DNA from 3 places in the Heyndrickxia sp. MSNUG genome. Region 3 is predicted to be linked to each of the others. Evidence: riboswitches for the same ligand, from Rfam matches in the RefSeq annotation. Region 3 holds a riboswitch; each other region holds the start of a gene.
What was found. Region 3 has a riboswitch for lysine ahead of AABM38_RS23805 (transporter substrate-binding domain-containing protein). Riboswitches for the same ligand answer to the same signal wherever they lie in the genome.
Positions count from the first base shown of each region.

Region 1: another riboswitch for lysine. It lies ahead of AABM38_RS20780 (Na+/H+ antiporter NhaC family protein); the one in region 3 lies ahead of AABM38_RS23805 (transporter substrate-binding domain-containing protein).
Region 2: another riboswitch for lysine. It lies ahead of AABM38_RS17785 (aspartate kinase); the one in region 3 lies ahead of AABM38_RS23805 (transporter substrate-binding domain-containing protein).

Region 1 is NZ_CP150978.1:4,101,534-4,111,753, forward strand. It holds gene AABM38_RS20775 (sodium-dependent transporter) at 1-1,170, opposite strand, end outside; gene AABM38_RS20780 (Na+/H+ antiporter NhaC family protein) at 1,406-2,992, opposite strand; lysine riboswitch at 3,317-3,497, opposite strand; gene yunB (sporulation protein YunB) at 3,563-4,321, opposite strand; gene AABM38_RS20790 (HD-GYP domain-containing protein) at 4,381-5,490, opposite strand; gene AABM38_RS20795 (YunC family protein) at 5,722-6,039, opposite strand; gene AABM38_RS20800 (hypothetical protein) at 6,597-6,821, opposite strand; gene AABM38_RS20805 (bifunctional metallophosphatase/5'-nucleotidase) at 6,837-8,213, opposite strand; gene AABM38_RS20810 (DUF72 domain-containing protein) at 8,302-9,150, opposite strand; gene AABM38_RS20815 (hypothetical protein) at 9,266-9,493, opposite strand; gene sufB (Fe-S cluster assembly protein SufB) at 9,544-10,220, opposite strand, start outside.
Region 2 is NZ_CP150978.1:3,519,037-3,529,256, reverse strand. It holds gene AABM38_RS17805 (hypothetical protein) at 1-525, shown strand, start outside; gene AABM38_RS17800 (FTR1 family iron permease) at 561-1,478, shown strand; gene AABM38_RS17795 (hypothetical protein) at 1,596-3,065, shown strand; gene uvrC (excinuclease ABC subunit UvrC) at 3,081-4,853, shown strand; lysine riboswitch at 4,925-5,102, shown strand; gene AABM38_RS17785 (aspartate kinase) at 5,295-6,527, shown strand; gene AABM38_RS17780 (nuclease-related domain-containing protein) at 6,866-7,864, shown strand; gene AABM38_RS17775 (YslB family protein) at 8,023-8,478, opposite strand; gene AABM38_RS17770 (succinate dehydrogenase cytochrome b558 subunit) at 8,942-9,550, shown strand; gene sdhA (succinate dehydrogenase flavoprotein subunit) at 9,598-10,220, shown strand, end outside.
Region 3 is NZ_CP150978.1:4,782,521-4,792,740, reverse strand. It holds gene AABM38_RS23835 (PQQ-dependent dehydrogenase, methanol/ethanol family) at 1-1,700, shown strand, start outside; gene AABM38_RS23830 (helix-turn-helix domain-containing protein) at 1,932-3,023, shown strand; gene AABM38_RS23825 (heme-dependent oxidative N-demethylase family protein) at 3,496-4,446, shown strand; gene AABM38_RS23820 (dimethylamine monooxygenase subunit DmmA family protein) at 4,443-4,904, shown strand; gene AABM38_RS23815 (PDR/VanB family oxidoreductase) at 4,928-5,896, shown strand; gene AABM38_RS23810 (YdeI/OmpD-associated family protein) at 5,955-6,620, shown strand; lysine riboswitch at 6,822-7,002, shown strand; gene AABM38_RS23805 (transporter substrate-binding domain-containing protein) at 7,114-7,947, shown strand; gene AABM38_RS23800 (amino acid ABC transporter permease) at 8,011-8,754, shown strand; gene AABM38_RS23795 (amino acid ABC transporter ATP-binding protein) at 8,772-9,515, shown strand; gene AABM38_RS23790 (NAD-dependent epimerase) at 9,788-10,220, opposite strand, start outside.

The DNA.
Region 1 (10,220 bases), 680 kb from region 3:
GAATTGATTGATGAAATAGTCTGCTGAATCAAGGAAGTATAAACCGCCTTTAGTTGCGATCAGGATTGAGAATAAAGAAGATAATCCTCCGCCCACTAGAACGGCCTTTGTTCTGCTGACTTTGAACTTTTCCTGTACACCAGCAACAAAAGTTTCCACGATCGAAATTAATGATGTCAATCCTGCTAGAACTAGACATGTAAAGAACAAGAAGCCAAATAGTCCATTAAATGCTGGGAACTCACTGATAATCTGCGGGAAGACAACAAATGCCAATCCTACACCGCCAGCTACAACTTCGCTTACAGGCACTCCTGCCTGCTGAGCCATGAATCCTAATGCTGCGAATACACCAATACCAGCTAAAAGCTCAAAGCCAGAGTTTGCAAAACCAGTGATAAATGCACTGTTTGTTAAATCTGTTTTCTTAGGAAGATAGCTTGAATAAGTAATCATAATAGCAAAACCGATTGATAAGCTGAAGAAAATCTGACCATAAGCAGCAACCCATACCTTAGGGTCAGCAATCGTATCCCAATTCGGCTTGAAGAAAGCATCAAGTCCCTGAGCAGCACCATCAAGAGTCAAGGCTCTGACAACGATGACCATGAAAAGAACTACAAGTGTTGGGATCATGATTTTGTTTGCCACTTCAATCCCTTTTTTAATCCCTTTCAAAAGAACAAAGAATGTAATTCCCCACACAAGAACCATAGGCCAAAATACTCCTGGGACAATCCCGCCTACATCCCCTGCTTTGTCAGCCAGCTTCAGGTAGCTGCCGAAAAGGAAACCCTCAGAATCTTTTCCCCATTTCTCTCCGAATGAGAAGAATGCATATGAACCTGACCATGCAATGATAGCGGCATAATAAGTTGAGATGACAAAAGAAACAGCAACCTGCCACCAGCCAAGCCATTCCCATTTCTTATTCATACGTGCGAAAGACAATGGTGAAGATCCTCTATACTTATGCCCGATTGTAAATTCAAGAATCAGCAACGGAATGCCTGCTGTCAGCAAAGCGAATAAATAAGGAATAAAGAAGGCTCCTCCTCCATTCTCATACGCTACTGCGGGAAAGCGCCAAATATTTCCCAACCCTACTGCAGAACCAATTGCTGCAAGAATAAATCCCGACCTGGTTCCCCACTGTGGACGATTTTCCATTATAAATCCCCCTCCCTTTCTAATTCCATGGAAAATGAATTAGAAAGTTTTATATTTTCTGATTATTTAGTCTAAAAATAGTATAGCTAGTTTTTAATTGCTTGTCAAAATATTATTTTGATAATAATAAATTTTTAGCAAATAATATTTTCCCAACTACGTGAAATACACATTAAGGTATGGACCTTTTTCCATTTATTGAAAAAAGCTGTCTGATCATCAGACAGCTTAAAAGTTATTCTGCAAGATTTTCTTTTAATGTTTTTTCTTCCTGCGGTTTGCTTCCAAAGATGAATGCGAAGGCAGCCAGCAGGATTACCACCACTGCAAGTGCAGCAATAGTGCTGCCAGTGAATCCAATGACAAGGAATCCAACAGCCGAGATTGCCGCCGTAATCAGCGCATATGGCAGCTGAGTCATGACATGGTCCATATGATTTGATCCAGCACCCGTAGATGAGAGAATCGTTGTATCGGAAATCGGTGAACAGTGGTCCCCAAATACTGCTCCAGCTAATACTGCCGCCAATGCAGGCAGAAGCATGCTAATATCAGATGCCGCTGCAATGTCCCCAGCGATTGGAAGCAGGATTCCAAATGACCCCCAAGAGGTTCCTGTTGAGAATGCCATGATTCCAGCGACTAAGAACAGAAGGAAAGGCAGGAAAGAAACATTCATATTTGAGCTTTCCACAATTCCAGAAAGATATTTTCCTGTTTCAAGTCTTCCGATTAAATCAACAATTACCCAGGCAAAAAGTAAAATATAGATCGCTGGAAGCATTGATTTGATACCCTCTAGCAATCCTTTACCAAATACATTTGCATTCACGCCTTTTAACATTACAGCTTGTCTTACAAAAAGAATCAAGGCGACAGCAAGTCCGAGCAAGCCACCTGTAACAAGAGATTTTGTTACATCTGTATTTTCAAGAATTTTAAAGATTGTCGCTTTGCCTTCAACTGCGCTTAAGCCTGTCCACATCATTGTACCGATTGTCCCAACAACAAGTGCCGCAATGGGCCATACTAGATCCCCAACTGTTCCAGTGGTACTGGTAGGAAGGTCATCTTTTAATTCACCTGGTACCGGTTTACTTTGATTAACTACAATCCCCTCATCAAAAGCACGTTGCTCATGGACCTTCATTGGCCCAATTTCAACATTGCGAAGCGCCACAATAAAGACCATAATAAGTGCAGCTAAAGCGTAAAAATTCATTGGAACGATCTGCATGAATGCCGAAAATGCACTGTATTCCTTAACACCGTGAGCAGCAAGTATTGTGCCAATCAAAGCAATGATATAGGCGCCCCAGCTGGATATAGGTGAAATGACACACATAGGAGCAGATGTCGAATCGATAATGTACGCAAGCTTTGCCCGTGATACCTTTTGGCGGTCAGTAATTGGACGAGTGATTTGTCCTACAGCCAGTGCATTGAAGTAATCATCGATAAAAATAATAATACCTAGAAATGCACCCACAAGCTGTGCGCCAACTCTTGTTTTAACACGCTTCATCGCCCATTCGCCAAATGCACGGCTTCCACCGGAAATAGAAATGAATGCAGTAATAATACCTAATAGCAAAAGGAACAGGATGATATATAAACTGTAAGTGTTCAGCTCTCCATCAGCGATGAAAATCCCTTTTATGGCATCTCCGATGATCGATAATGTTTCGCCAATTTTGAATTCAGCAAGCAGTAACGCTGCAGCCACTATGCCTGTCCCTAATGACAACAGCACCCGTCTTGTGATGACTACCATTAAAATTGCCAACAATGGCGGCAATAATGAATATATTGTGTTCTCCATTTTTTCTCCTCCTTGTTTTTGACAGGGGGAAACTGTTTCCATGAAAAGAGCTACAAGTCCATAAATACAAGGCTCTGTTAAAGCTGAATGTTGATTTTTAATACCCTGTTGATTGTAGTGGAAGGCGCGTAGACTCCTGCGGGCGCAGCTGGTCAGATGAGACCCCGCAGGAGCGAAGCGACGAGGAGGCTCAGCGCCAGCCCCGCGGAAAGCGAAGCGCCTGGAACGGAAATCAACAGCCTTGTTTAACAGAGCCAAATACAAAAAAGAGCAACGATAGAGAAAATCCTATCGTTACTCTTTAAAGCAACTAGTTTCTCCATCACGATCTGTAGCTCCCCATTATGAGATATCCCCATAATGACAGTGATACTCTTGTTCAAAGTACCCCCAGCAAAATAAATGTGACTCATTTAGATTGCTTCGGCAAAACTCCCTTTTAGCTGTGGTCAACGTTGTCATCCTCACACAGCCTACTAATTAATTTTGCTCCTCTACCCCACCGGAATGATAAGGTTATTATTCAATTGATTTCATAGTATAACAATATCGTTATCGTGACAACCATTTTTATTCGCCAGGTAATTCAATTGAAGGTGAAGAATCACCGCCGCCATTATAGAATTGAGGAACTTTTCCAGGATAGTAAAAGCTTCCAATTGGAATATCTTCCTGAACAGTCGCTATTTTCGTTGCAAACGGGATAATTATTTGGACATTTACTTTAACCCTAACAGAAACATTCACGAGTGAGTTATTGATTCCATGTTCTTCTGTTTCCCACACAATATCCGACGTTACATCACCAATAGCATTGAATTTCACTGGTATCATTGGCCCCATATTCCCTAAAAGCGCATTATTGGTGGCTTGCCCTAAAGGCACATAATAAATGATTCCTTCTTTCTTTTCCTCTTCATCCGTGACAATTTCAATATCCGAGAGCATTTCAAGCGATGCGAGATTCCCTCGTTCGGCTTCCTTCAAATTCATTTGCACAAGGTTAGTCGTTTCTGCTTTTACACGATTAATGATCTCAGTATTGAATTTCACTACTGTAGAAGACCCTCCATCTACCGGCACAAACTCTATCACCTTATCAATATCCATACCATTGGCGATTTTCTTATTGATCGCCTTATTAATTACAAGCGTGGCGATTTTTCTTGTTTGAGATTCGGCATAGCTCATCAGCGTAGGCTCGATCCCCTTATCTATAATCCACAGTCCCGCTGCTGTTGAAAAGGAAAAAAAGACGAATGTCAGCAGGAACACATACCTGAAAGGCAAAGGTCCTTTCCGAGGCAGCCGCCGGCCGAATTTTGGCAAAACAAATCCCCCCTCTAAAGCTATATGTATGCTTTAAAGGGGGGAACTAGCCTTAAAATCTAATAATTGTTGGCATACTCATACTTTAGGATTGTGTCACAGCTTACAATCATCAACGATAAATTCGTCTTCAAATTGATTTCGTAAGGCGCGACCCGCAAGCCGTTTTCCTCCAGGATCCTGACAACCGGCCGTTCGCTCAGCCCTGGATTCTGGGCAGCGACTACCCCTTTCCGTCCATCACTTAAAAGAACTGTCAAGCCAATAGGATAGATAGCTACAGCTCTGCGGAAAGCATCGACCACCTTCGGGTCAAAAAGGGTGCCTGAACCCGAATAAAGGATTTCCAGACCTTCATGCGGCAGCATAGCGGGCCTGTACACTCGGTTTGACGTGACAGCATCAAAGACATCCGCCACCCCAAGAATCCGTCCAAACAGGTGAATCTCATCGCCTTTTAAGCCGCGAGGATAACCTGAACCATTCATGCGCTCGTGATGCTGGAAGGCACAATGAGCAACAATTAATGGAACAGTTGGGATATTCCGCAGCAGCTGGAATCCATCCTCGGCATGTGCCTTGATAATCTGGAATTCTTCCCCTGTCAGCCGTCCAGGTTTTGTCAGCACTTCTTCAGGCACCTTCATTTTTCCTACATCATGCAAAATAGCTCCAAGTCCAAGCTGCTCCAGTTCCTTTGGAGTTAGTTTCATTTCAATTCCGATTGCCAGGGCATATAGCGTTACATTTAGCGAGTGCGAAAATATATAGTGATCGTGCATGAAAACATCTGAAAGCATATTGAGCAGTTCCCTGCTGCTTTGAAGTTCATCTAGCAAAATACTAATCAATTTTTTGAACTTTTTTGCCGATTTTTCAAGCACAAAGGAATGCGAAATCGTTGTATCATTTTGAATTTGCTTAAACGACTCTCCAATCGATTTGATGGCATTCACACGCAATTCATCAGAAATCGAATTTGAAAGGAGAAGATCGTCAGTATCAGGATCCTTTATATATAGAAAATCAATACCAAATTCCATTAACCGGTTAAGGATTTTCCTCTCAAGCCGCGCTCCCACGTTTAAAAGAATCTGCCCCTGGTCATTATAAATGGCTTTTCCAAGTAAAGCTCCTTCATTCACTGAAGTGGTGGCTACCAGTCTCATGTCAATTCCCACTTTATCGGTTTGTTTTTGGCTTTTTCGAAATAGGTGCTTTGCCACGAGGTTTACGAAAAAGACCTTAGCGTTCAGCAAGAAAATATTACATAATACGACAATTATTTCTTACATTTTAACACATCTATTTATCGATTGGTTATGGTATTATGAATATTTTTACATTGGGAAAATAATCGGAAGAATGGGATCTCCTTCAATTCAAAGCAAAAAGACAGCCTAATCAGGCTGTCTTTCATTCATAAGCAGCAAAGCTTCCTTGCCGACCATGCCCTTTATTGCCCCCGTGTTCTCAGCTTCGAATGTAACTGACTCTAATGGTGCTTCAAGCAACTCTTCAATTGTTTTAACACCAACGGCTCTGCCGGCAATGACTTTCCTGCTCTTAAGCTTTTCATTCAGAAGCGCGACATCAAGAGCGCCGCACATAATATAGCCGTGATCTCCTGTAACTACAAGCAGATTGGTTTTAGGCAATCTGACGGTTATGCATAAAAAAGTTCTGCCTTCTATTTCAATCGGTGACATTTCGATCATGAACACACTCTCCTTCCATCCATCCAATAACACTCTATGAAGGGAAGGGAAAAAGCGTGATATTTTGATTAAAGATTGATGTTCACATAAGGGATTTTCGTAAAATTTGTTGTTATTTATGCGATTCACTTTCTGAAATTACTTGTTAAAGTGCAATGATTCACCATTGGACCAACTGGGAGGGCGAAGTACCGTCATCCAGTAGTTCCAATAAGCCGGTTTGGAACATTGATGTGCGAAAAATCGTCAGCTGGTTGTTCCAATAGGCGACATTAGAACAGTGATGTGCGAAAAACCGTCTTCCCATTGTTCCAATAGGCGGCATTGGAACATTGAAGAGCGAAATATCGTCATCCGGTTGTTCCAATAAGCTGCATTGGAACATTGATGTGCGAAAAACCACTTCCCATTGTTCCAATAGGCGGCATTGGAACACTGAAGAGTGAAAAATCGTCATCTGGTTGTTCCAATAAGTTGCATTGGAACATTGATGTTCGAAAAACCGTCAGCTTGTTGTTCCAATAAGCCGCATTGGAACATTGATGTTCGAAAAATCCTCATCCGGTTGTTCCAATAAGCCGCATTGGAACATTGATGTGTGAAAAACCGTCTTCCCATTGTTCCAATAAGCAGCATTGGAACATTGAAGGGGAAAAAACCGTCAGCTGATTGTTCCAATAAGCCGCATTGGAACATTGATGTGTGAAAAACCGTCTTCCCATTGTTCCAATAGGCGGCATTGGAACATTGTAGAACCCAAAATCCTCATCTGGTTGTTCCAATAAGCCTCCAAAGCGTTATTTATATATAGATGAAAGTTTCCATTCGAGTAAATTCCGCAAGAACTCCGGAAGCCAGTACTTCTTATTTTCGGCTCGATAGATTTCCGAAAAAAACCTCCCAAACGTGAACATATCCGGTATCGCTAAAACATAGTGCTTTTTTGTTTCGAGTGGTACGCCATTTATCAAAATCTGCTGTACGTTACGTTCTTTTCGGAACTCGATACCATCGTACTCCATCACGCCCATAACCGTACCGCGGAAACCAAGCCCTTTTATTTGCATATGCGGCCACTTTTCATCAAGAGTTTGGAGGAGCACCTCCTTAAGCTCCGCTCCTGTTAGCTTGATGGTACATGGATTGATCGGATGCGGGCAAATTTCAAGCAAGTCGAATTGCGAAACTTCTCCTCTTTTTAACCCATGAAGCAGCATTCCCGCATTCATGAATGCACAATCTGCATCACACCATTCACGCAATGCTTGAGTCAGCATTTTTGAAAGTGCTGAGTGTTCCAGCGGGTCTGCCTTTAATTCCTCAGGAAGGAATGCCACGGTTTTAGCCATAAGCTTTTTACCCTCGGCGTAATACCTATCTGCCATCTGCTGCTCATTTTCAGTTTTTTCAGCCTCGTTCATATCATAAAGAATCGCTCTTTTATTAATGATTTGCTTGGAGTGTTCATGCATCTTCACTGTTACATGGCCGGTATAATAGCCATGCTTGCCTGCTCCTGCAAGCAAAGTTAAACCAATTTCTTTTCCCTCGTGTAAAATGTGGTGCGTATGTCCTCCAAGAATCACATCAATTTCCGGAAACATACCGGCAATAAGTTCATCATCATGAATGCCAAGATGGGATAAAAGGATAATCATATCCGTCTTCCCCTTAAGCTCAGCCAAGCATTTCTTAAGTTCATCAATCGGATCAGCCAGCTTCCAGCCCAGCTGCTCGTAAAAGCGCGCAAAGTTAACCGTCACGCCGATAACACCAATCCTTGTACCCTTTTTACTTATGTATACATAATACGGCTTTGCCCATGCAGGCCTGCTTCCATCAGGCTTATAAAGATTTGCCACGAGCAGTTCGAATGATTTTTCAAGATACATGGAATCCAGGTCCTCAAACGGAAGTGTGATTCCTTCATTATTCCCGATCGTAGCAGCGTCGTAGCCCGCTTCATTCAGCAACCGGCAATTCGCCTTCCCCCTGGTGGCGTCCGAGAGTGGATGCCAGCGGTCCATGTGATCGCCGATATCGAAAATCAGCACCTCATCACCGGCCTCTTCATGCCAGCGCCTCCGCTCAGTCAAGAGTTTATGGATACTTGGCCAATGCTCAAGATGGCTATGTAAATCATTCGTATGGTATATGTGAATTATTTCTTCCATCAAACCATCCATCCTCTTTTAAAATGAAGTGCCCCTGCCTATTTCCGGAAGGGGTCTAGTTATATTTTATGGAGTTTTAAAATTCGGTCTAAAATAAATCAAGCTGCCTTGGGTTCAGTCCTGCGTATTCAATATTTAATATGTCGAGCATCTGCTTAGCATTATCAGCAGCATCTCCGCCTGAATTGTTGTTGAATAGAGCATAGACTTGCTTTGTGCCTAAGTCAAGTTGCCTTAAATTTTCGGCCCATTCCTTCAATTCGCTCTCATTATATCGATAAAGATACCTGACTTCACGCCAGTCCTGGCCTTTCCCCTTCTTGTTCCAGCCATGAACATTCCTTCCATGGAACCGTACAAGCACTTTCTCCGTGCTGGTAGACGCCAGAACAGTTGGAATCGAACCAGTTCCTGCCTGGGGTTCGTCGCAAATGCTGTGGATCCAATTATCTTTTTTCATAAAATCCAGTGTCTTCTCCCGCATCTCGCCCTCAAACCACGATTGATTTCGGAACTCAAGCGCACATTCGATGTCACCCATCTGCTCCCTGCACCAACGCAAGTACTCCACATTCTCACGGCGGCAATCAAACCATGGCGGAAACTGAAATAATGTCATACCATGCTTGTCCGCTTCCAAATATGGCTTGAGCGAGTCTTTATAGGCATTGAACATCTCATTTTTATCTTTAAAAGGAATCTCACCGCGCTGATGGCCGGTCATTCCCTGATAAGCTTTTACAATGAATTGAAAATTGTCAGGTGTGTCCTCAACCCATCTCACCGCATTCTTTACAGGCTGCACAGCGTAAAAAGAGGCATCGACCTCGACTGCGGGAAAGTGGCCTGAGTATTCTTTGAGTTTATCGCGCGGAGCTACCTTGCCTTCATATAAACTGTCATGGTCTCCCCAACCTGTTAAGCCAATAATAATCATCTGTGCACCTCCATATACCTTCATGATAGCATATTGTTACCTTATGAATAAAAATTAAGACCTCATCTAACCTTAATTCCCCCTTATATAAAAGAAGAAACACCTTTAAAATCAATCATTTCCTTATTTTTACTATTTGTACCTTCCTTCTCATCGAGTATTGAAGATTTTCATCGTTAATCACTACGATTTTGCAGCTAATCGCTACAGTTTTGATGGTTTTCACTACGAATTTTGAAGGAATCGCTACAGTTTTGATGGTTTTCACTACGAATTTTGAAGGAATCGCTACGAGATTTGGCAAATTCGCTACGGAATACAGGATAATCGCTACTTTTTCCAAAAAAAGAAAAAAATCCACCTGCCGAGGCAGGTGGATTCCCGTAACTATTATTAACCGATTGAACCTTCCATCTCGAACTTGATCAGGCGGTTCATTTCAACTGCATATTCCATTGGCAATTCTTTTGTGAATGGCTCGATGAAGCCCATTACGATCATTTCTGTTGCTTCTTCTTGCGAGATTCCACGGCTCATCAGGTAGAATAGCTGCTCTTCTGATACCTTGGAAACCTTCGCTTCGTGCTCAAGAGAAATGTTGTCGTTCAGGATTTCGTTGTATGGAATTGTGTCTGATGTTGACTTGTTATCCATGATCAACGTATCGCACTCAATGTTAGAGCGGGCGCCGTCGGCTTTGCGTCCGAAGTGGACAATACCGCGGTATGTTACTTTTCCGCCGTGCTTGGAAATTGATTTTGATACGATTGTTGAAGATGTGTTTGGTGCAAGGTGAATCATTTTCGCACCTGCATCCTGGTGCTGGCCTTTACCTGCAATCGCAATTGACAATGTCATACCACGTGCGCCTTCACCCTTAAGGATGACAGCTGGGTACTTCATAGTCAGCTTTGAACCGATGTTGCCATCGATCCATTCCATTGTTGCGTTTGCTTCACAAACTGCACGCTTTGTAACAAGGTTAAAGACGTTGTTTGCCCAGTTCTGGATTGTTGTGTAACGGCAATATGCGTCCTTTTTGATGATGATTTCAACAACAGCACTGTGAA
Region 2 (10,220 bases), 1.3 Mb from region 3:
GGAGAAATCATCATGAAAAATTTAAATGACGAAAATAAAGAAGCTACAATCGAAAACATGGAGAAGCTTCTGATTTTGAATATTGCAAGAAGGCTTGAAAGTATTGAAAAGAATTTCGAGGAGTATGATACCTCCAAAAAACTGCTAGCAAAAGGCTTCGCTACATATCAGGCTTTATCGCCAAAAGTAGAGGCAAACAATGCGGAATTAGATAAGGAAATGAAAGCTGATTTCGATGCTGCTCTTGAGGCACTTGGCAATCCTGGACTTTTTGGAGTCGGGAAAAAACCATCTGACATAGAAGCATTTAAAAGCAATAAGGAAGAAATCCTTAATGCACTGCAAAAGGAATTCAATCTTGCGAGCCTGGAAGTTGGGCATTTTACAGAATCAGTAGAAGAACAAGGAACTGGAAAAAAAGACTGGACCGATTTATCCAACATCCGAAACTGGATTCCGTTAATCCTGATCGTCGCAATCATTGCGGCAGTTGTTTTTATCGGCATTAGAAAAAGAAGAGGTTAAAGCTTGACCACACCTTGGAGAGGGGAGAATGGGCAATGGAAATTCAAGCATTACTGATTACCTTCCGTGAAGTATTGGAAGCGTTGTTAATCGTCGGGATCATCACAACTTACTTAAAGAGGATGGACCACTCTAAGTATACGAAGTATGTGTGGCTGGGTGCCGGACTGGCTGTTTTGGCGAGTATTGGGGTGGCGATCCTGTTCCAGGTGGTATTCACTGGATTTGCCGCGATGGGCAGCGAAATTTACCTGAAGATTGGAATCATGCTCGTATCCACCGTGTTATTAACGCAAATGGTATTCTGGATGGCGAGCCACAGCAAGGACTTAAAGGGCAATATGGAAGGGAAAATGAACAAGTTCATCTCGACAGGAAATATTGTCGGTATGGTCATCCACTCATTCCTGGTTGTATTGCGTGAAGGTATTGAAACGGTTTTCTTCTTTGCTGCAATCACCGGCGGTAATATCGGCGCTGCAATGCAAGGCTGGGGAGCCCTTACTGGAACACTTATTGCGGTAGTTGTTTCATATATGTTCTTTAAAGGAACAATGAAGGTTAAGCTTAAAACCTTCTTCCAAATTACTGGGGCATTCATCATCCTGATCTCAGCTGGGTTATTGGTACAGGCAATTTCAATGATGCAGGACATAAACTTGATCGGCAGTGTAATGCCGCATGTCTATGACATTACATGGTTCATGCCTGAACATCCAATTGATTATGCACACTATGTACGTGACAACGGAGTTGCACCATTATTATCAGGTGATATCGGCATCTTCCTAAAAGCACTGTTCGGTTACTCTTCGATGCCATCCATTGAGGAAGTCATTGCTTATATCGGATACTTTGCAGGCATTTTCCTGCTGACTTCAACACGTGGCACGAAAAAACAGAAGCCTGCAGAAAACAAACAAGTAAATGTATTGAAACCGCAGGTGAAATAAACATAGATTCCTCTCTCCAGAAAAAAGTACAGGGAAATTCCTTGTGCTTTTTTCATACGTTTAGACCTTATTATTTTTCATTATGGCTCTAGTGTTTTTTAATGAAGAAGTTAGTTGGTGAAAAAGTTGACTTATGACAAATGGAAAAGTCCAGCAATAGTGGCGGTAAGTTTGGTCGTAGTAATGTATGTATTTGGGCTGCAGCTCAGTTCGTTAAATCCTTTTGTTTCTTCCTGGGATCAAGTGGATTTTTCGCTTGCAATTGAAAGGTATGACCTTAGGGCGATGCGGCCCCATTTTCCAGGCTATCCTTACTTTATTCTGGGAGGTTTGCTGACAAAGTTCATCGTAGCTGAACCGAGTCAAGCTCTGGTGCTGTTTAATATTTTAATATATGCGAGTTCTATCTTTCCGGTTTATTTAATCGCATCCAGGTTGATTTCCAGGCAGAGCGCCTTTATGGCGGCGGCGATTATTTATACCGCAAGCTATCCATTGATCATAGTCAATCAGCCAATGTCGGAAGGTGCAGCTCTTGCCGTCTTCTGGTGGTATTTCTGGAGCATTGTCACGGCCTGGGAAAGAAAATCAGGCAAATGGCTGCTGCTGCCGCTGTTTTTATTCAGCGTACTCCTGGGGATCAGGCTTAGCTATATTCCTTTGGGTGCAGGGATGATTTATCTCTTTTATAAAAAATGGAAAGATCATCAAATTGGATTCTCCGGACTATTAACATATACTCTCGCTGCAGGTGTGTTCCAGTTAATCTGGATTGGCGGGCTAATCATGACAGAAGGCGGAATTGCTAATTTTCTGGAACTTGCCTTTGGGTTTACTGGCGGCCATTTTCAAGAATGGGGCGGAACAACGGCCTCAAATGACCTATCGATTATTGCCAGAATAAAAATATTCTTGTTTACCAACATTTTTTGGTGGGGAATATTTTCAAGAACACATGTTTTGATGGTATTATATATAGTTATCGGCCTATTCATTTTTTGGCCGGGAACAAAAAGTAAGCTTTTTAAGAATATGCCTTTCACTTTAGGTGTCTTGATGATGTCTGCATATGGCATATGGGCACTGTTTGCTCAAAATATCGATAAGGCCAGACATATTCTGCCCGTGGCAGTGATACTTATCTTCTTAGTATTGTCTGCATTTTTCAAAAGGTACCCAAGTATTTATAGCAGTTTATTGATTCTCATACTTCTTATTGCCCAGGCAATGGTTTCAGCGAACCTTGTGAAAACACAGGCAAACGAGGAGCCTGCTGTTTACCAGCTTGCCCGTTTTCTTGAGGAGACCAATGAGGAATTTGTGTTATATACATGGGAAGAAACAAGAGTCCTGGAGTATTTAAAAATGCCTTATTCACATAAAAGGATCAATACGTATAAAGTATTTCTGCATGACCAGAGCTTATATAAAGATAAAACAGTGTATTTGACTGATAAAGTAGTCGATGGCTTTAGGGCACAGGGAATTGAGATAGATCAGAGAGTTGAAAAGATAAAGAGTTTCGACTCCGAAAAAATATTCGATCCAGTCTACAATGAAATTATTTTATATAAATGGACACCGTAACAGGGGGTGAACAGTATGAATGATCAGATAAAGAATAAATTGGCTATTCTCCCGGCACAGCCAGGATGCTATTTAATGAAGGACCGGCAGGGGACCATCATCTATGTTGGGAAAGCTAAGATACTGAAAAACAGGGTTCGTTCATATTTTACCGGCTCACATGATGGGAAGACACTGCGTCTAGTAAATGAAATAGAAGATTTTGAGTATATCGTTACCTCCTCAGATATGGAGGCACTTGTCCTTGAAATTAACCTGATCAAGAAATATGATCCTAAGTACAATGTCATGTTAAAAGATGACAAGAGCTATCCATTTATCAAGCTGACTGCAGAACGCCATCCAAAGCTGATCATCACCCGCAAGGTTAAAAAAGACAGCGGGAAATATTTCGGGCCATATCCGAATGTCCAGGCAGCCAATGAAACGAAAAAGCTTTTGGACAGGATCTATCCACTAAGGAAATGTTCCACGCTGCCGGACCGGGTTTGTCTCTATTATCATATGGGTCAGTGCCTCGCGCCTTGCGTAAAGGATGTAAGCAAGGAAGAGTACAAAAAAATCACAGATGAAATTACCCGCTTCCTGAACGGAGGCTTTAAAGATATTAAAGTTGATTTAACAGCTAAAATGGCCGCGGCTGCTGAAGAACTGGATTTTGAAAGAGCGAAGGAATTCCGCGATAAAATTGTTCATATTGAGGCTACAATGGAAAAACAGAAGATGACCTCGACTGACTTTACCGACCGCGATGTGTTTGGGTACGTCGTGGACAAGGGCTGGATGTGTGTTCAAGTATTTTTTATCAGGCAAGGAAAATTAATTGAACGAGAGGTTTCGATGTTCCCAATCCATAATGAACCGGAAGAAGACATCCTCACTTACCTAGGCCAATTTTACTCGAAGAATGAGCATTTCAAGCCGAAGGAAGTTCTCGTCCCTGAAGGCGTTGATACGGAAATGGCCGAAGCGCTGCTTGAAGTAAAGGTGCTAAAGCCGCAGCGAGGCCAGAAAAAAGATCTTGTCCGCCTTGCTTCAAAGAACGCCGGAATCGCTCTCACTGAGAAGTTTTCACTGATTGAACGCGATGAAGAACGATCAATCAAGGCAGTCGAGAATCTTGGAATTCAAATGGGCATTTACACGCCACACCGTATCGAATCTTTTGATAACTCGAATATCCAGGGGACCGATCCTGTTTCCGCTATGATTGTTTTTATAGACGGCAAGCCTGAAAAAAGGGAATACCGTAAGTATAAAATCAAATCTGTAGTAGGACCGGATGATTATGAGTCGATGCGGGAGGTAGTAAGGCGAAGGTATTCAAGAGTCCTGAGAGAAGATCTTCCCCTGCCTGATTTGATTATCATCGATGGTGGGAAGGGGCATATCGAATCTGCCCGTGATGTACTCGAAAATGAACTTGGCCTCGATATTCCAATCGCGGGTCTGGCAAAAGATGATAGGCATAGGACTTCCCAGCTTTTATACGGCAATCCACTGCAAGTGATCAGCCTGCCAAGGAACAGCCAGGAATTTTACCTGCTGCAAAGAATCCAGGATGAGGTCCACCGGTTCGCAATTACATTCCACCGCCAGCTCAGGGGGAAAAGTGCTTTTCAATCATTGCTTGACGATATCCCTGGTATTGGCGAGAAGCGTAAAAAGGCGCTGCTGAAACATTTTGGATCCGTGAAAAAAATGAGGGAAGCCTCCATTGAGGAATTGATTGCTGCTGGTTTGCCGTCCATTGTAGCGCAGGAACTGTTTACTAAATTGCAGAACTAACGGTAGCAATCTATTTTTTAGTGTGCTATAATAAGAAAAAATTTCATATAGCTATCACTTTAGAGCATTAAAGTGAAGATAGAGGTGCGAGCTTCAAGAGTAAGAGCCAGGAGAATTATAGGATTCTGTGAAGGGCTTTGAAAGGGGATGGTCGCCGAAGTGGGGGAATGCCTATTCTTTTTCCCGCTGGTCCTTCGTTGAATAAACGCTGGATTGTCAAGATTGCCATCTTGGAGTGCTATCTCATGTTGCAGCGTATATATGCGTTTATCAAGCAATGGGAGACACTCTCATTGCTTTTTTGTATTTATAAGGATTTTTCGTCCATATTCACATCTGAATGTCATGCGAAAACATCCTTAGGGGAAAATACATATGCGGATTTTGCCATGAAGCTCTTTATAGAGGCAGAAATAAGAAGGAAAAGGCAGGGGAAGGTAAATGGGATTAATTGTACAGAAATTCGGAGGAACTTCTGTTGGCACTGTTGAGAGAATCAAGAACGCTGCCAGCAGAACTGTTGAAGAAATGCAAAATGGAAATAACATCGTGGTTGTCGTATCCGCGATGGGGAAAACGACAGACCATTTAGTTGACATGGCTAATGAAATTTCGAGCGCTCCATCTAGGAGAGAAATGGATATGCTTTTAACGACAGGTGAACAGGTAACCATCGCTTTGTATTCTATGGCTCTCGCGCAAATGGGTATTGAAGCTGTTTCCTATACAGGCTGGCAGGCTGGAATCAAAACAGAGGATGTTCACAGTAACGCCAGGATTGTAGATATCGAAACGGACAGAATTAAAAACGACCTTGAGCATGGCAAAGTTGTTATTGTAGCCGGTTTCCAGGGAGTGACGGATGATGGCCAGATCACGACACTTGGCCGTGGCGGATCTGATACAACAGCAGTAGCATTGGCAGCAGCGTTAAAGGCAGATAAGTGTGATATCTATACTGACGTGACGGGTGTATTCACGACAGATCCAAGGTATGTGAAAAGTGCAAGGAAGCTGTTAAGTGTTTCTTATGATGAAATGCTTGAGCTGGCAAACCTGGGAGCGGGCGTTCTCCATCCAAGAGCGGTGGAATTTGCAAAGAACTACGGGCTGCCAATTGAGGTAAGATCCAGCATGGAAAAAGAAAGAGGTACGATCATCGAGGAGGAAATTGGGATGGAACAGAATTTAATCGTTCGTGGAGTGGCATTTGAAGACAAAATTACAAGAGTATCAGTCCTTGGAGTTAGCACATCAATGAAGGGACTATCAACCATTTTTACAACATTGGCTCAAAACCACATCAATGTTGACATCATCGTCCAAAGCAGGACAGAAGCAGATTCTGCCAACATTTCTTTTTCAATCAAAAGCAATGATTTACCAGAAACTTTAGATGTATTAGAACGCAATAAGGAATTATTGAATTATAAAGCAATTGAATCAGAAACAGGCCTGGCTAAAGTGTCCATTGTAGGCTCAGGCATGGTATCAAACCCAGGTGTAGCCGCAAAAATGTTTGAAGTTTTAGAAGGCCACGGCGTACAGGTGAAAATGGTCAGCACATCGGAAATCAAGGTTTCCACGGTGATCGAAGAAAAACAGATGGTGAATGCGGTAGAATCACTGCATGAAGCGTTTGAGTTGTATTCTGAGTCGGTTAAAACGAAGTAAATGGGTGAAAGCTTTCCGGGATTGATTCCGGGAAGCTTTTTTCGTTGTTTAGGAGTGGGGCTGTGTTAAAAATTTAGCTGGTAGGGTGTTTTATAGGAGAAGAATTCTCAACTGGTGAAATATTTTGCTTCAACTGGTGAAAAAACCTTTCCAACTAGTGAATTATCTAATCCAACTGGTAAAAAAGTTCGTTCAACTGGTGAAAAAAATTTTCACTTAATGAATTTAGTATGAAAGGCTCTTCTGCCTTAGAAAATTCATAATATCTCAGGCATATTGGCAGGAATTTGACCTTCTTTTAAAGAAAATTAGAAAAAACAGCGTCAAGGAGGTCTATTTTGATAATAAAAGATAGGGATTACCCAATCAGGCTCAGAAAGCTTGAAGCACTTATTAACAGACTATACGATCATAATTCTAAACTGCCATTAATCAAGGATGATTATAAAGGATGGAAGTCAGGATATAAGGGAGAGCTTAATACCGACTACCGTTTAAGTTTTTTACCTGAAAAAGATTATTGGATCCTTCGTGATTTGCGGCTAACAGATGATTCCTGGAAGTTTCAAATTGATACCCTCATTCTAACCCGTCGATATTTCCTTCTAATAGAGACCAAAAATCATTCCGGTGCCCTTTTGTTTGAAAAAGATTCTGAGCAAATGATCCAAACAAAACAAGATAAAGAAAAGGCATATGATCATCCTGTCATTCAGGTGAATAAACAAAAGTGGCATTTCAATAGGTGGCTTCAAGCTAATAATTTTAAAGTGCCCCTGATTCATACTCTTGTTGTCATCAGTAATTCTTCAACAATAATTAAGACGGATGACCCCTTTCTTTACAAGTATGTTGTAAAAGGAGATGTTTTAGTTGATCGTATAATGAAAATTGATACAAATCATTTTAACGAATTTTTTCAAGATAAAGACCTGAAAAAAATCTCCAAAACCCTCGTGAAAAAGCATTCTCCTTTTCATCCCGATATCCTCAAGATATACTCTCTTTCACCCGCTGATCTCCAAAAGGGTGTACAATGTCCATCGTGCTCTTATTTTGGAATGAAGAGAATGAAATGGATATGGGTTTGTCCTCACTGTTTGCTACGATCTAAGGCAGCACATCATAGTGCAGTTCTGGACTATTTTCTACTAATCAAACCAACAATGACGAATCAAGAACTTAAGGATTTTCTCCTGTTACCAACTTCAAGATCATCAGGCAATTTGCTTTCTACTTTAAACCTCCCATTCTCTGGAGCAACGAAAGGACGAGTCTATCATATGCCTAAAGATAAAGAGACATTCTTTCATTTAAAATCTCCTAAAAAGAATTAGCTGATATTGCCCTTGAAATTACTATAAAGGTGTAAATAAAATACACTAAAAAGCCAGAGCGATTAGCCCTGGCCATGTTACTTTTCTTTTTGAAATTCCATTTTGGACCCATCTGCCGAAGCCACTAGTCTTCATCTTCCGGCAAGGTTCAGAAAAAATTATTCAGTAACAAAATCATTTTTATCCCATTTAATAGTGAATTGGATTCGGAATGAACGCTTATTGGGGTGTTCGAAGGCTTCGGCTGTAGCATTCTTCTGCAATTCCATCTGCTGTGCGAGAAACCCTGCTTCAAGCTGGAATGTGGAGTTTGCGTTATGTTTTAACCGAGAGGAAATCAGCTCGCTGCCAAGTTCCAGCACCAATTGTTTTCTTGTTTCTTCCTTAACTGAAAGGGTGCCCCAGCCTGCATCCTGGAAAAAGCGGATTGTTTCGTCCAGTGTCGATAATGGATACTTGCGGGCAAGGCGTTTACCTGCCCAATAGAGTATTTCAGCAGTATCCTTGCCGAGCAGTTCTGGCAAAAGGATTTCTCTGACTAATTCATACCCAAAAGCGGAAACGGAAAGTGGCTCGCTTTCAGTCTGCTGCTCTGAAGTTGTTAATTCACTCATGTTCTCCCCTCTTTCTATTACTCTATTATAAACAATTTGCCAAAAAAACTACCAGCGATTCTAAATTAATAATCTGTTAAATTTTAGATGGGCAAGAAAGATTCTATAATTATTTTCCATGTTTATACCATACCCAATTCTTTACAAGCTAAAATTTAATCATCCGGGAAATTTATTTCATTGGCATCTAAAAGGTAATACTATTATTTTAATATACTCTAACCGACGTTAAAATAATTAGAAAGTGGCATTTTTACAATATCAATATATTTAAAAAATTTTACCTATATAAACTTTTTTATGTATCCGTTTTCTTGACGCTCTATTATGATGGGAGTAAAATGAACATGTCACATAATTGTAAGATTTGTTTTGTAATATGATGTTGGGGTTAATCAAACTGTCAGTTTAATAGGGGAGAAAAGCCTGTACATCACGGCCAAATTTCAAGGGGGGTATACATATGGCAGTTAAACAAGAGTTTTATTGGCGGAGGCTGCATTCTTTGCTGGGTGTAATTCCAGTAGGACTTTTCCTTATGCAGCACCTTGTAGTCAACCATTTTGCTACAGGGGGAGAAGAATCATTTAACAAAGCGGCTCATTTCATGGAGCAGCTGCCTTTCAGGTATTTTTTAGAAATCTTCATTATCTTTTTACCACTATTATTCCATGCAATCTACGGACTTTATATTGCTTTTACGGCTAAGAACAATATAGGGCAATACGGCTATTTCAGGAACTGGATGTTCATGCTGCAGCGTGTCTCAGGTGTCATCACCCTGATTTTCGTAGCTTGGCATGTTTGGGAAACTCGTATCGCAGCTGCTTTTGGTTCTGATGTGAACTTCCAGATGATGGAGACCATTCTATCTTCTCCGTTTATGCTTTGGTTCTATATAATCGGTATCATTTCAACTACTTTCCACTTTGCTAATGGATTGTGGTCTTTCTTCGTAAGCTGGGGCATCACTGTAACGCCTCGTGCACAAGTGATTTCCACTTACATTACTATTGGAGTATTCATTGCGCTTTCCATCGTGGGAGTACGCGCAATCTTGGCATTTGTATAAATTGATCGGAATTTAAGACAGACATGGATTTAAGGGAGTGAGTCACGATGAGTAAAGGTAAGGTTATCGTAGTCGGCGGCGGTTTGGCTGGCTTAATGGCTACAATAAAGGTGGCTGAAACAGGAACACCTGTTGAGCTGTTCTCTCTTGTACCGGTGAAACGTTCACACTCTGTTTGTGCACAGGGCGGAATCAACGGTGCAGTAAATACAAAAGGTGAAGGTGACTCTCCATGGGAGCACTTCGATGATACGGTTTACGGCGGGGACTTCCTTGCGAACCAGCCTCCTGTAAAGGCGATGGCTGAAGCTGCGCCTGGAATCATTCACCTTCTTGACCGTATGGGCGTAATGTTCAACCGTACTCCAGAAGGTTTGCTTGACTTCCGCCGTTTCGGAGGAACACAGCATCACCGTACGGCGTTTGCCGGTGCAACTACCGGACAACAGCTTTTATACGCATTGGATGAGCAGGTACGCCGCCATGAGGTTGCTGGCCTTGTTACTAAATATGAGGGCTGGGAATTCCTTGGTGCTGTACTTGATGAAGATGGCGTTTGCCGGGGAATCACGGCTCAAAACCTCACGTCAATGGAGATCAAGTCGTTCGCTGCAGATGCTGTTATCATGGCAACTGGCGGCCCTGGAATTATCTTTGGGAAAACAACTAA
Region 3 (10,220 bases):
AAGACTTGGACACCGTTTGTTGTGGTTGGACAAGCAGGGGTGTGTCAATCGGCGATGGAATGGTATATGTAGGGCTGTTAGATGCAAGGCTTGTGGCCTTGGATCAAAAAACAGGCAAAGAGGTTTGGACAACAAAGGTAGAGGATTGGAAAAAGGGCTATACCATTACAAGTGCCCCCCTTTACTACAATGGAAAAGTATACACTGGACTAGCTGGCGGTGAATACGGAATAAGAGGCAGAGTCACAGCCTTTGATGCTAAAAATGGAAAGGAACTATGGCGATTCTACACGATTCCGGGTCCTGGAGAAACCGGCCACGAAACTTGGCCAAGCGACAATGAATCGTGGAAACATGGAGGAGCGCCAGTTTGGCAAACTCCAGCAGTCGATCCTGAATTAGGACTTCTATACTTTTCAACGGGAAATGCCGCTCCAGATTTGGATGGAAGCAAGAGAGAGGGAGATAATCTTTTCTCATCTTCTATTGTGGCAATTGATGCGGAAACAGGAAAATATAAATGGCATTTCCAGGAGGTCCATCATGATATTTGGGATTTAGACTCACCGAATCCTGTTGTGTTATTCGATGTAGAAAAAGATGGAAAGAAGAAAAAAGCTCTTGCCCAAGCAGGTAAAACAGGTTGGGTTTATATTCTAGATCGCACAAACGGTAAACCTTTGGTAGGGATTGATGAAAAACCAGTACCGCAGGAGGAACGCCAAAAAACATCGCCAACTCAGCCAGTTCCTAAAGGTGACTCATTCGTGCCCCAGGAAGTAACTGAAAATGATGTGAAAAAGGACATAAAAGGTTATAAGGGTGAGCTATTTGGCAAGATTTTCACCCCTTATTGGGAAGAACCGATTCTTGTGAAACCATCAACCTTCGGAGGAGCCAACTGGCCGCCATCCGCCTATAATCCTGAAACAGAGTATTTTTACGTATTGGGTACGGACCAGTACTCCACTTTTACAAGAAGTGAAGAGGAATTTGAAGAAGGCAGCATCTATCTGGGAAGCATCATTCAGCCGATACAGGACGCACCTTTAAGAGGCACTGTGACAGCGATTGATGTGAAAACAAATAAGATCGCATGGCAGAAGAAATGGGATGCAACAGCCTACAGCGGAGTTCTTACAACAAAAGGAGGTCTGGTTTTCGTAGGGCATAATGACGGAAGGCTGATCGCTTATGATGCAAAATCCGGTGAGCAGGTTTGGGAATTCAAGACGGATGCCGGAGTCAATGCGGCACCAGTGGCGTATGAAGTGGACGGGAAGGAGTATATTTCGGTTCTTGCTGCCGGAAACTCTTTAGCAGGGTCGAAGCATGGAGATTCACTATGGACCTTCTCGCTCGATGGGAAAATTGAATCAGGTACGAAACCAAAAAAACCTGAAAAAGAAAGTGATAAAAAAGATAAGGATCAAGCTGGAGACGGTACTGAGGGAAGCGCCGTCGAGGGTAAAGAGGTTTATAAAGGAAACTGTCTAGCCTGTCATGGAGAGGGCGGTACAGGCGGCCATAATGGCCCTGATTTACAGCTTAGCAAGGTAGCCCATGACCCCGATAAAGTCATGGAACGGGTGAAAAACGGCGGCACTGTCATGCCAGCGTTCGGAGACATTTTATCCGAAGAAGAAATAAAGGCAGTAACGGAGTATATCACGGAAGTAGTCGCCAAAAAGGATAAATAGCAAATAGAAAATGACCAGTCCTGAGGGATGGTCATTTTTCTTGAATCCGGGACTAAAAATGGAAAAAACCGCAGAGCCTGCTTTGATCATGAATCTTGAAAAAATCGCTATTTTTCAACTGTCAGTAGAATAGCTATCATTCAACCAACACTTGATAGGCAGGTAAATGTCAGGATGATAAGATATTCTTAACAGGGCGCACTGGAATAAATAGTTAATGGAGGAGTTCACATGCTGGATACACGTAAGATTGGTGCTTTCATTTCAAAACGAAGAAAAGATCAGGATATGACCCAAATGGAACTGGCAGAAATATTAAATGTGAGCCATCAAGCAGTATCTAAGTGGGAACGGGGGGAATCACTTCCCGATATAGGTACGCTGCCGCTGGTCGCGAAAATTTTCGGTATAACGATTGATGGTTTAATCAATGCCGGTGAAACACAATCTTACTCACACATTGGCAAAATCGTAGAGGAGATTTCAGAAAATAGACCAGAGCAAGTAGCTATATTGATCAATGAGGGAGAAATAGAACTTGAGGAACTGACAGAAGTTGCCCCCATCATAAAATCCAGTACGCTTAATAAAGTATCAGAAAACTTGGATGTAAAAAGGATCGATTCAGCTGTCATTACAAGTCTTGCACCATTCCTTGGCTCTGATGCGCTGGATGCTGTTGTCCGTGAATCAATGGAGGAAGCAATTGATTGGACTGTCATCACTGAAATTGCTCCATTTCTCAGTGAGAATTTACTATTTGAACTAGCAGAAAATAATTTGAATGAGGGTTCTCTTAAAGTGGAAGATCTTATGAGTATTGCCCCTTTTTTGAGCAGTGAACTCCTGGATCAATTCATCATACATTTAAAGGATAGTAATATTAGCTGGGAAATGGTACAGGCTCTTGCTCCGTTTTTAAGCGAAGACTCAATGAGTCGTTTAGTTGATCAAGCAATTAATGGAGATATTAATGCTGAGCGTATCGTTGATCTTGCTCCATTTCTTGAAAAAGATCAATTGGAGAAACTAGTTTTACAAGCTGAAAAAGGAAGGATGAGTTGGAGTATTGTCGAAGGGCTCGCGCCGTTTTTAAGCAGTGGAACTTTGAATCTGCTAGTTAATCAAGCTGTGGCGGGAAAAATCGATGCTAAAAGAATGGCAGGACTCGCTCCGTTTTTAAGCAAAGAAAACATAGGGAAGCTAATAGTGGAGGCGGAGCAGGAGAATCTGGATTCGGAGTTATTGACGAGCCTTGCTCCTTTTATAGATAAAGAACATTTAAGTAGATTGATTACATCTTTACTAACAAAGGTGAAATAGGGCATTTTTATATATTTGATAGAATGTGTTCTCTTGAGGAGATAACGCTAAAAAATCATAACTAAAAACGTCCATATGAGTTGGTGCGTTCAGTTTTCAGACAAAGATATAGTTCACCAATCAGTTATTGAAACCCTGTTGATTGGAGTGGAAGGCGCGTAGACTCCTGCGGGCTCAGCGCCAGCCCCGCGGAAAGCGAAGCGCCTGGAACGGAAATCAACAGACTAGTTTTATAGATCAACTAAATAAATAAAAGCTGTAGACCAACTTTATTTTCCGAGTTTGTCTACAGCCTAAACGTACCATATGAGTTGGTGCGTTTTTTGCTGATTGTCAGGATTTAGGACTAGCATCGTCAGGAGTATTGGAATTCACTAATCCGTGTTCAGAACAGTAATTGATTATTCAGTGATATCTTAGCTATTTTTTTGTATAGTATAAGTAAAAGAAAATTCTGAAAACAGGTGAATTTATGACGACAAATGAAGATGTATCTTCTTTTCCTTACCCTTTTGGGGATAGTGATGTCTACCGATACTCGAATAATGCCACTCAATTAAATCCGCCGAATTCAATTGAGCTAACAGACGACTATTTAAAAGAAATCAACCTAAAAAGAGAGCTGCTTTCCCAGCACCCTGAACGATGCTGCCATTCGTTACCGCACACTTTGAATGCACAATGGGAAGTGGTTGATTTGATTTTGGATCATCTAGTTACTTTTTATCCTGATAAATTCACATTGCAAAAAAGAGATAATAAGTGGTTATTTTCCAACGTCCAGACAAAAGAAAAGATCGCCTTTACATTTGGAGACAATTCAACTCTTGGAATGGAGCCTTTAGATTTTATTGGCAGGCATGTTCAAGAGGATTTGATCTTGATGATGCAGCGGGATGGCAACCTGTTTTTAGATGCTGGTCAGCTTTGCTTTCCGGCAAATTGGTCTTTGTATTTTGACCTGGGTATGTCTTTTAAAGAAATTCATGCACCAATTCCCGGCTTTCGGACTGATGACCTGGATGATCGAATTCTGCAATTTTTAATGCGAATCGAGGCAGGTACTCCCTGGGGGAGGAAGAACTGGTCACTCATGGCAGGTAACCGACTAGATACTTCACTTGAAACATTTTCAGAATGGGGTCAGGCCAGGAAGCAGGTGACGAAGGAAAATGCCGGAGAACTTGTTCATTTAAGGGTTGAGGTTCAAAAGCTTTTCCGTCTGCCAAAAAGCAACGGTATTTTATTTACCATCCATTCACACATGCTGCCTTTAGAAAGGTTCATTCGGCATACTCCGTGGCTAGAACAATTTTATTCGATCCTCCATGAACTCCCAGACTTTATTGCTGACTATAAAGGAATTTCATTGTATCGGAATCAGGTACTTGACTATTTGGAAGAGGAAATGAAAAAGAGATGAATGGGTTACAAAAGGAGTTTTCATTTACTAAGGGGAAAAGAAAATATTTATTCTGTGCCGATTCAAAAAGTGCAGAGCCTTTATATATTCCCGTTCAACAAGCAATCGAAAATAAAGTCCCTTTTGATTTCATGGTAATAGATCATGAATCCGATTCCTTCCTCAGGCTTTGGCTCAATCAGCAGAAAATGGGAACGTATTTATATGTATCTGGTGAGTTGGAATTTATAAACCGGTTGAAAAATCTAGCCTTGGAAGCAGGCTTTTCTGATCATGAAATGCAATTGAACGTACAGGGACCTGTAAGTACGAGGGTAATTTGCTGTAAATGTCATGGTGTGAATGATGTAGAAGATGAACTGCATATCATCTGTATTCATTGTGCAGTTGACCTTGAGGTTTCCAGTCATTATTCCCGCCGTCTTGAGGCCTATCTTGGCTATACTTCTATAAAATAATCATTTGGTCAAACTGGAGGAGCATGGTTTTGCGTCGAAATCCAATATTACAAGTACGTGTAAGAAATATTGTAGAAGAGACTTCCGCGATTAAAAGGTTCACCTTACAAGCATTTGATTACTCTCAGCTTCCTTCCTTTAGCGGTGGTTCGCATATAACAACCTTTTTGCCACATTCTTCAGGTACATTGGAAAGGCATTATTCTATTTTTAACCTAAATGCTGAGGCAAGTATGTTTGAAATAGCGGTCCGCTTGGCTAAAGACTCAACTGGCGGCTCTCGTTACTGGCATCAAAATGTTAAAATAGGTGATGTATTACCCATAAGCTACCCAAAGAATTACTTTCCATTAAGTTTTCAAGCAAAACATAATGTGTTCTATGCAGCGGGGATTGGGATCACTCCCTTTTTATCGATGATGGCAGAGCTGGCTGAAAAAAATTCTTCTTTCGAACTGCATTATGCAGCGAAGTCAAAGGACCAGTGTGCTTTTTATGGATTCTTAAGCAAGACCTATCCAGATCAATGCCACTTTTATTTTTCAAATGGCGAGGGCAATAAACGTTTATTGCCAACACAGCTTTTGAATCATCGGATAGGGACGCATGTGTATTTTTGTGGTCCCGAGAACATGATTCAAGATTTCACAAACGCAGCAAAATCATATGGCTATCCGTCGTTCAACATTCATGTCGAACGATTTGCTCCGCCGGCAAAGAAGGAACAGAATGCTTTCCAGGCAATACTAAAAAGAAGCAAAAAACAGCTTGAGGTTCCTGAAAATGCTTCACTATTGGAAGTGCTCCTTCAAAATGGGATCAAGGTTCCATACTCCTGCCGTGCAGGCGGGTGCGGGACTTGTGAAATCAAGGTGGTCGAAGGACAGATTGTTCACTTCGATTCCTTTTTAACGGAAGATCAGCAATGTTCAAAACAGTCCATGCTTAGTTGTGTATCGCGCGGGAATGGCAGGTTAGTGCTGGATTTGTAACGGTTAGATTAACATTCTGGAATTACTGTATTCAGGATTAAAGCAGAAGGTGGAAAATATGGCGAAAACAATTGTAGAAAAACTTAACTTGCAAAAATATAAAAAAACGGCAGTCTTGAATGTCCCAGAGGGTTCGGACTATTTAGCGGAACTTGAAGGTTATGATACAGCGCTGAACAAGAATCAATCGTATGATCTGATTTTTGCTTTTGTGCTTGATCTGGAAGCTTTTAAAAGGATCGTAAATACGGTGATCAAGAATAATTGTTTAAATAAAAAGGGGTATATCTATTTAGCTTATCCTAAAAAAGGGAATAAAGTATACCCAACCTTTATTCATCGTGATGAGATTTTTCCTGGCATAGGCGTTGATGAGAATGGTTATATTGGGACAAGCACGATCAAATTCGCCCGTATGGTTGGATTGGATGATACTTTTACAGTGGTTGGCCTCAAAGAGGAAGCTAGAAAAAGTCAGCCTTCTGGTAAAGCGAGTCAGTGCGTTGATGATTACATTGAGCTGATTCCGGAAATAGAAAAAGATTTGTTGGATAATCCAGCATTACTTGCGTTCTACCAGTCCCTCACACCAGGATACCGCAAGGATTGGGCCCGTTTTGTATACAGCGCAAAACAAGAAGCAACGAAAGCGAAAAGGCGAGAGGAAATGAAAATGATTCTTGGAGCAGGGTTCAAGAGCCGGGATTTATATAGTAGAAAATAATGGGAAACGCATCCTGTAATAGAGAGGCCAATGTAATACGGAAGTGCTTGATTCCAGTAGGTTAAACAGGGGAAAACACATTGATTTTACTCGCCATGTAGAATCGCATCCTTCTGGTTTTTCAAAAAGAACTAGATTGACAGAATTAACAGCTTATTGTAGCCTAGTTAATATAATTTAATATTTACACCTCACTTTTACTAGTGAGGTAGAGGCGCGATATTTAACAGTCCTTAGCGGAGCATGAGAAGCTATGATGCCAGGGAGAAGGAAATGTCGCCGAAGTTTGTAATATTCTCAGTATTACTTGCTGGGTCTGCAGTTAAGAGCTGCAGGACTGTCTCAATAAACACCCAGTTTATTGAGTTGTGCTATCTCATTTAGGGAAAAGAGAGGAATTTAGGGCATCTATAAATAGTGCGACCTGAGTTTATCTCAGGTCGCTTTTTGTTTGTAAAAAAAGCTCTAAAAACAACAAGGAGGAGAAACGGACATGAGAAAACAAGTATCATTATTTCTAGTATTGCTGCTTTCAGCAATGATTCTATTGGCAGGGTGTGGAAGCAAGGATGAAGCGTCTGGCTCATCTGATGAAAATACATTCAAAGTAGGTCTTGAAGCTGGTTATGCACCATTTAACTGGACGCAGAAGGACGATTCAAATGGCGGTGTCAAAATTGCTGGAACATCAGAATATGCCGGCGGTTATGACGTGGAAATCGCTAAAAAGATTGCAGATGGTTTAGGCAAAGAATTAGTGATTGTTAAAACGGAGTGGGATGGCCTTGTTCCAGCTTTAACTTCAGGCAAAATTGATGCGATCATCGCAGGTATGTCACCAACTGCAGAACGAAAAGAAACAATCGATTTTTCGGATAACTATTATAAATCAAATCTAGTAATGGTAGTTAAAAAGGGCGGAAAGTACGAAGGGGCTACTTCAATCCAGGATTTTAAAGGTGCGAAAATCACTGCTCAATTAAATACATTCCACTATTCAGTAATCGATCAAATTGAAGGAGTATCCAAAGCGACGGCAATGGATAACTTCCCGGCAATGAGGGTTGCGCTTGAATCAGGAATCATTGATGGATACGTTTCAGAACGCCCTGAAGCGGTAAGTGCTTCTGGCGCAAACGAAAACTTAGCAATGGTTGAATTCAAGGATGGGTTCAAAACATCAGAGGACGATACTGCAATCGCCGTAGGTCTTGAAAAAGGCAGCAAGTTAACAGGAAAAATCAATGAAATCTTAAAAGGCATCTCTGAGGAAGAACAAACGAAAATCATGGATGAAGCGATTAAGAACCAGCCTGCAGCAGAATAAGGATGACGTAAAACCGGCTGTATACGTACAGTCGGTTTTATGATGGTATAAAGGGGGAGAAAAATGAGCTTAGAGTGGATCGTAAAGATCATTTCGGAAAACTGGCCTATGTTCCTTCGCGGAGCAGGTGTCACACTATATATTTCTCTGATTGGAACCATCTTAGGTGCAATCATTGGTCTTATAGCAGGAGTGGTTCGCACCATTCCTGTACCAGAACGCGGAATAAAAAAAATAGTACTAAGAGTCATTAATTTCATTTTATCTGTTTATATCGAATTCTTTCGCGGTACCCCAATGATTGTTCAGGCTATGGTCATTTATTATGGTTCGGCCTTAGCATTTGGAGTGGATATCGACGTAATGGCAGCAGCACTCATTGTCGTATCAATCAATACTGGAGCATACATGGCAGAAATCGTTCGAGGCGGAATTGTTTCTGTTGATAAAGGCCAATTCGAGGCTGCACAGGCAATTGGCATGAATCATTTCCAAACCATGATGAACGTCGTATTGCCGCAGGTCGTTCGAAATATTTTGCCTGCGACGGGCAATCAGTTTGTCATTAATATCAAAGATACATCCGTCCTTAACGTTATATCCGTATCAGAATTGTATTTCTTAACAAAATCAGTTGCCGGTAACAACTTTAGATACTTTGAGTCATTTTTTGTAGCATGTGTACTTTATTTTGTCATGACATTTATCGTCACAAGAATCCTGCTTTATTTGGAACGCAAATTGGAAGGACCGGACAATTACACGATGATGCTCGGAGAGGAATCACCGACGGCAAATAAGTTATAGAAGAAGGAGGAGAGAGTATGGAAAAGGTCATTGATATTCAACATCTAAACAAATCCTTTGGAACACATGAAGTTTTAAAAGACATCAACTTTTCGGTCAATAAAGGGGAAGTCGTAAGTATAATCGGCTCTTCAGGATCAGGAAAATCAACTCTTCTTCGCTGTATCAACCTTTTGGAAAAACCAAGCGGAGGACAGATCATCTATAATGGAGAGAATATCCTCGATGATAAGCATGATATCCCAACCTACCGCAGACATTTAGGAATGGTATTCCAGCAGTTTAACTTATTTAATAACCATAATGTCCTGAATAATTGTACAGTGGGCCAGATCAAAGTGTTGGGACGTTCAAAGGATGAAGCTGAAAAGGTAGCAATGAAATATCTTAAGGTCGTTGGGATGGATCGATATATTAACGCAAAACCAAAGCAGCTATCCGGAGGACAAAAGCAACGTGTGGCGATTGCCAGAGCACTTTCGATGGAGCCAGATGTCATGTTGTTTGACGAACCAACTTCTGCTCTTGATCCGGAAATGGTAGGAGAAGTTCTAAAGGTAATGAAGGAACTTGCTGAATCAGGTCTTACGATGCTGATCGTTACCCATGAGATGGAATTTGCAAAGGAAGTATCAGACCGTGTCGTGTTCATGGATAAGGGAGTTATTGCCGAGGAAGGAAGCCCTGAGCAAATCTTCAATAATCCTAAGCAAGACCGTACGAGAGAGTTTCTTAAACGTACCTTTGTTGAAGTATATTAATAATATATAGGCTCTGTTGAAGTTGAATGTTGATATTAAACCCTGTTGATTGTAGTGGAAGGCGCGAAGACTCCTGCGGGCGCAGCTGGTCAGATGAGACCCCGCAGGAGCGAAGCGACGAGGAGGCTCAGCGCCAGCCCCGCGGAAAGCGAAGCGCATGGAACGAAAATCAACAGCCTTGTTTAACAGAGCCAATATATAAAATACACGAAAAGGCTTCTCAAAGAGGATCGTATGAACGACCTGTTGAGAAGCCTCTTTTTTCGATGCATTTATTGGTTCAGATGATATTTTTTGTACCATTCTACAAAAAACTCTAAACCAGTTTCTAATGGTGTGGAAGGAGAGAAGCCTGCATCCTTCTGCAATTCTGTAATATCTGCATAGGTCATCTTTACATCGCCTGGCTGCATCGGTAAAAAAACCTTATTCGCCTTTTTACCGATTTTTTCTTCGAGGATGCGAATAAAATCAAGCAGCTTCACAGGGTTATTGTTGCCGATATTATAGATTTTATATGGAGCATAACTAGAACTGGGATTAGGATTTTCACGATTCCAATCCTTATTTGGCTTTGGCGGACGATGGAGCAGCCTGACAATCCCTTCAACGATATCATCAATAAAAGTAAAGTCCCTGCTCATCTCTCCATCATTAAAAACTTTTATTGGGTTGCCTTCAAAGATATCCTTAGTAAATGAATAA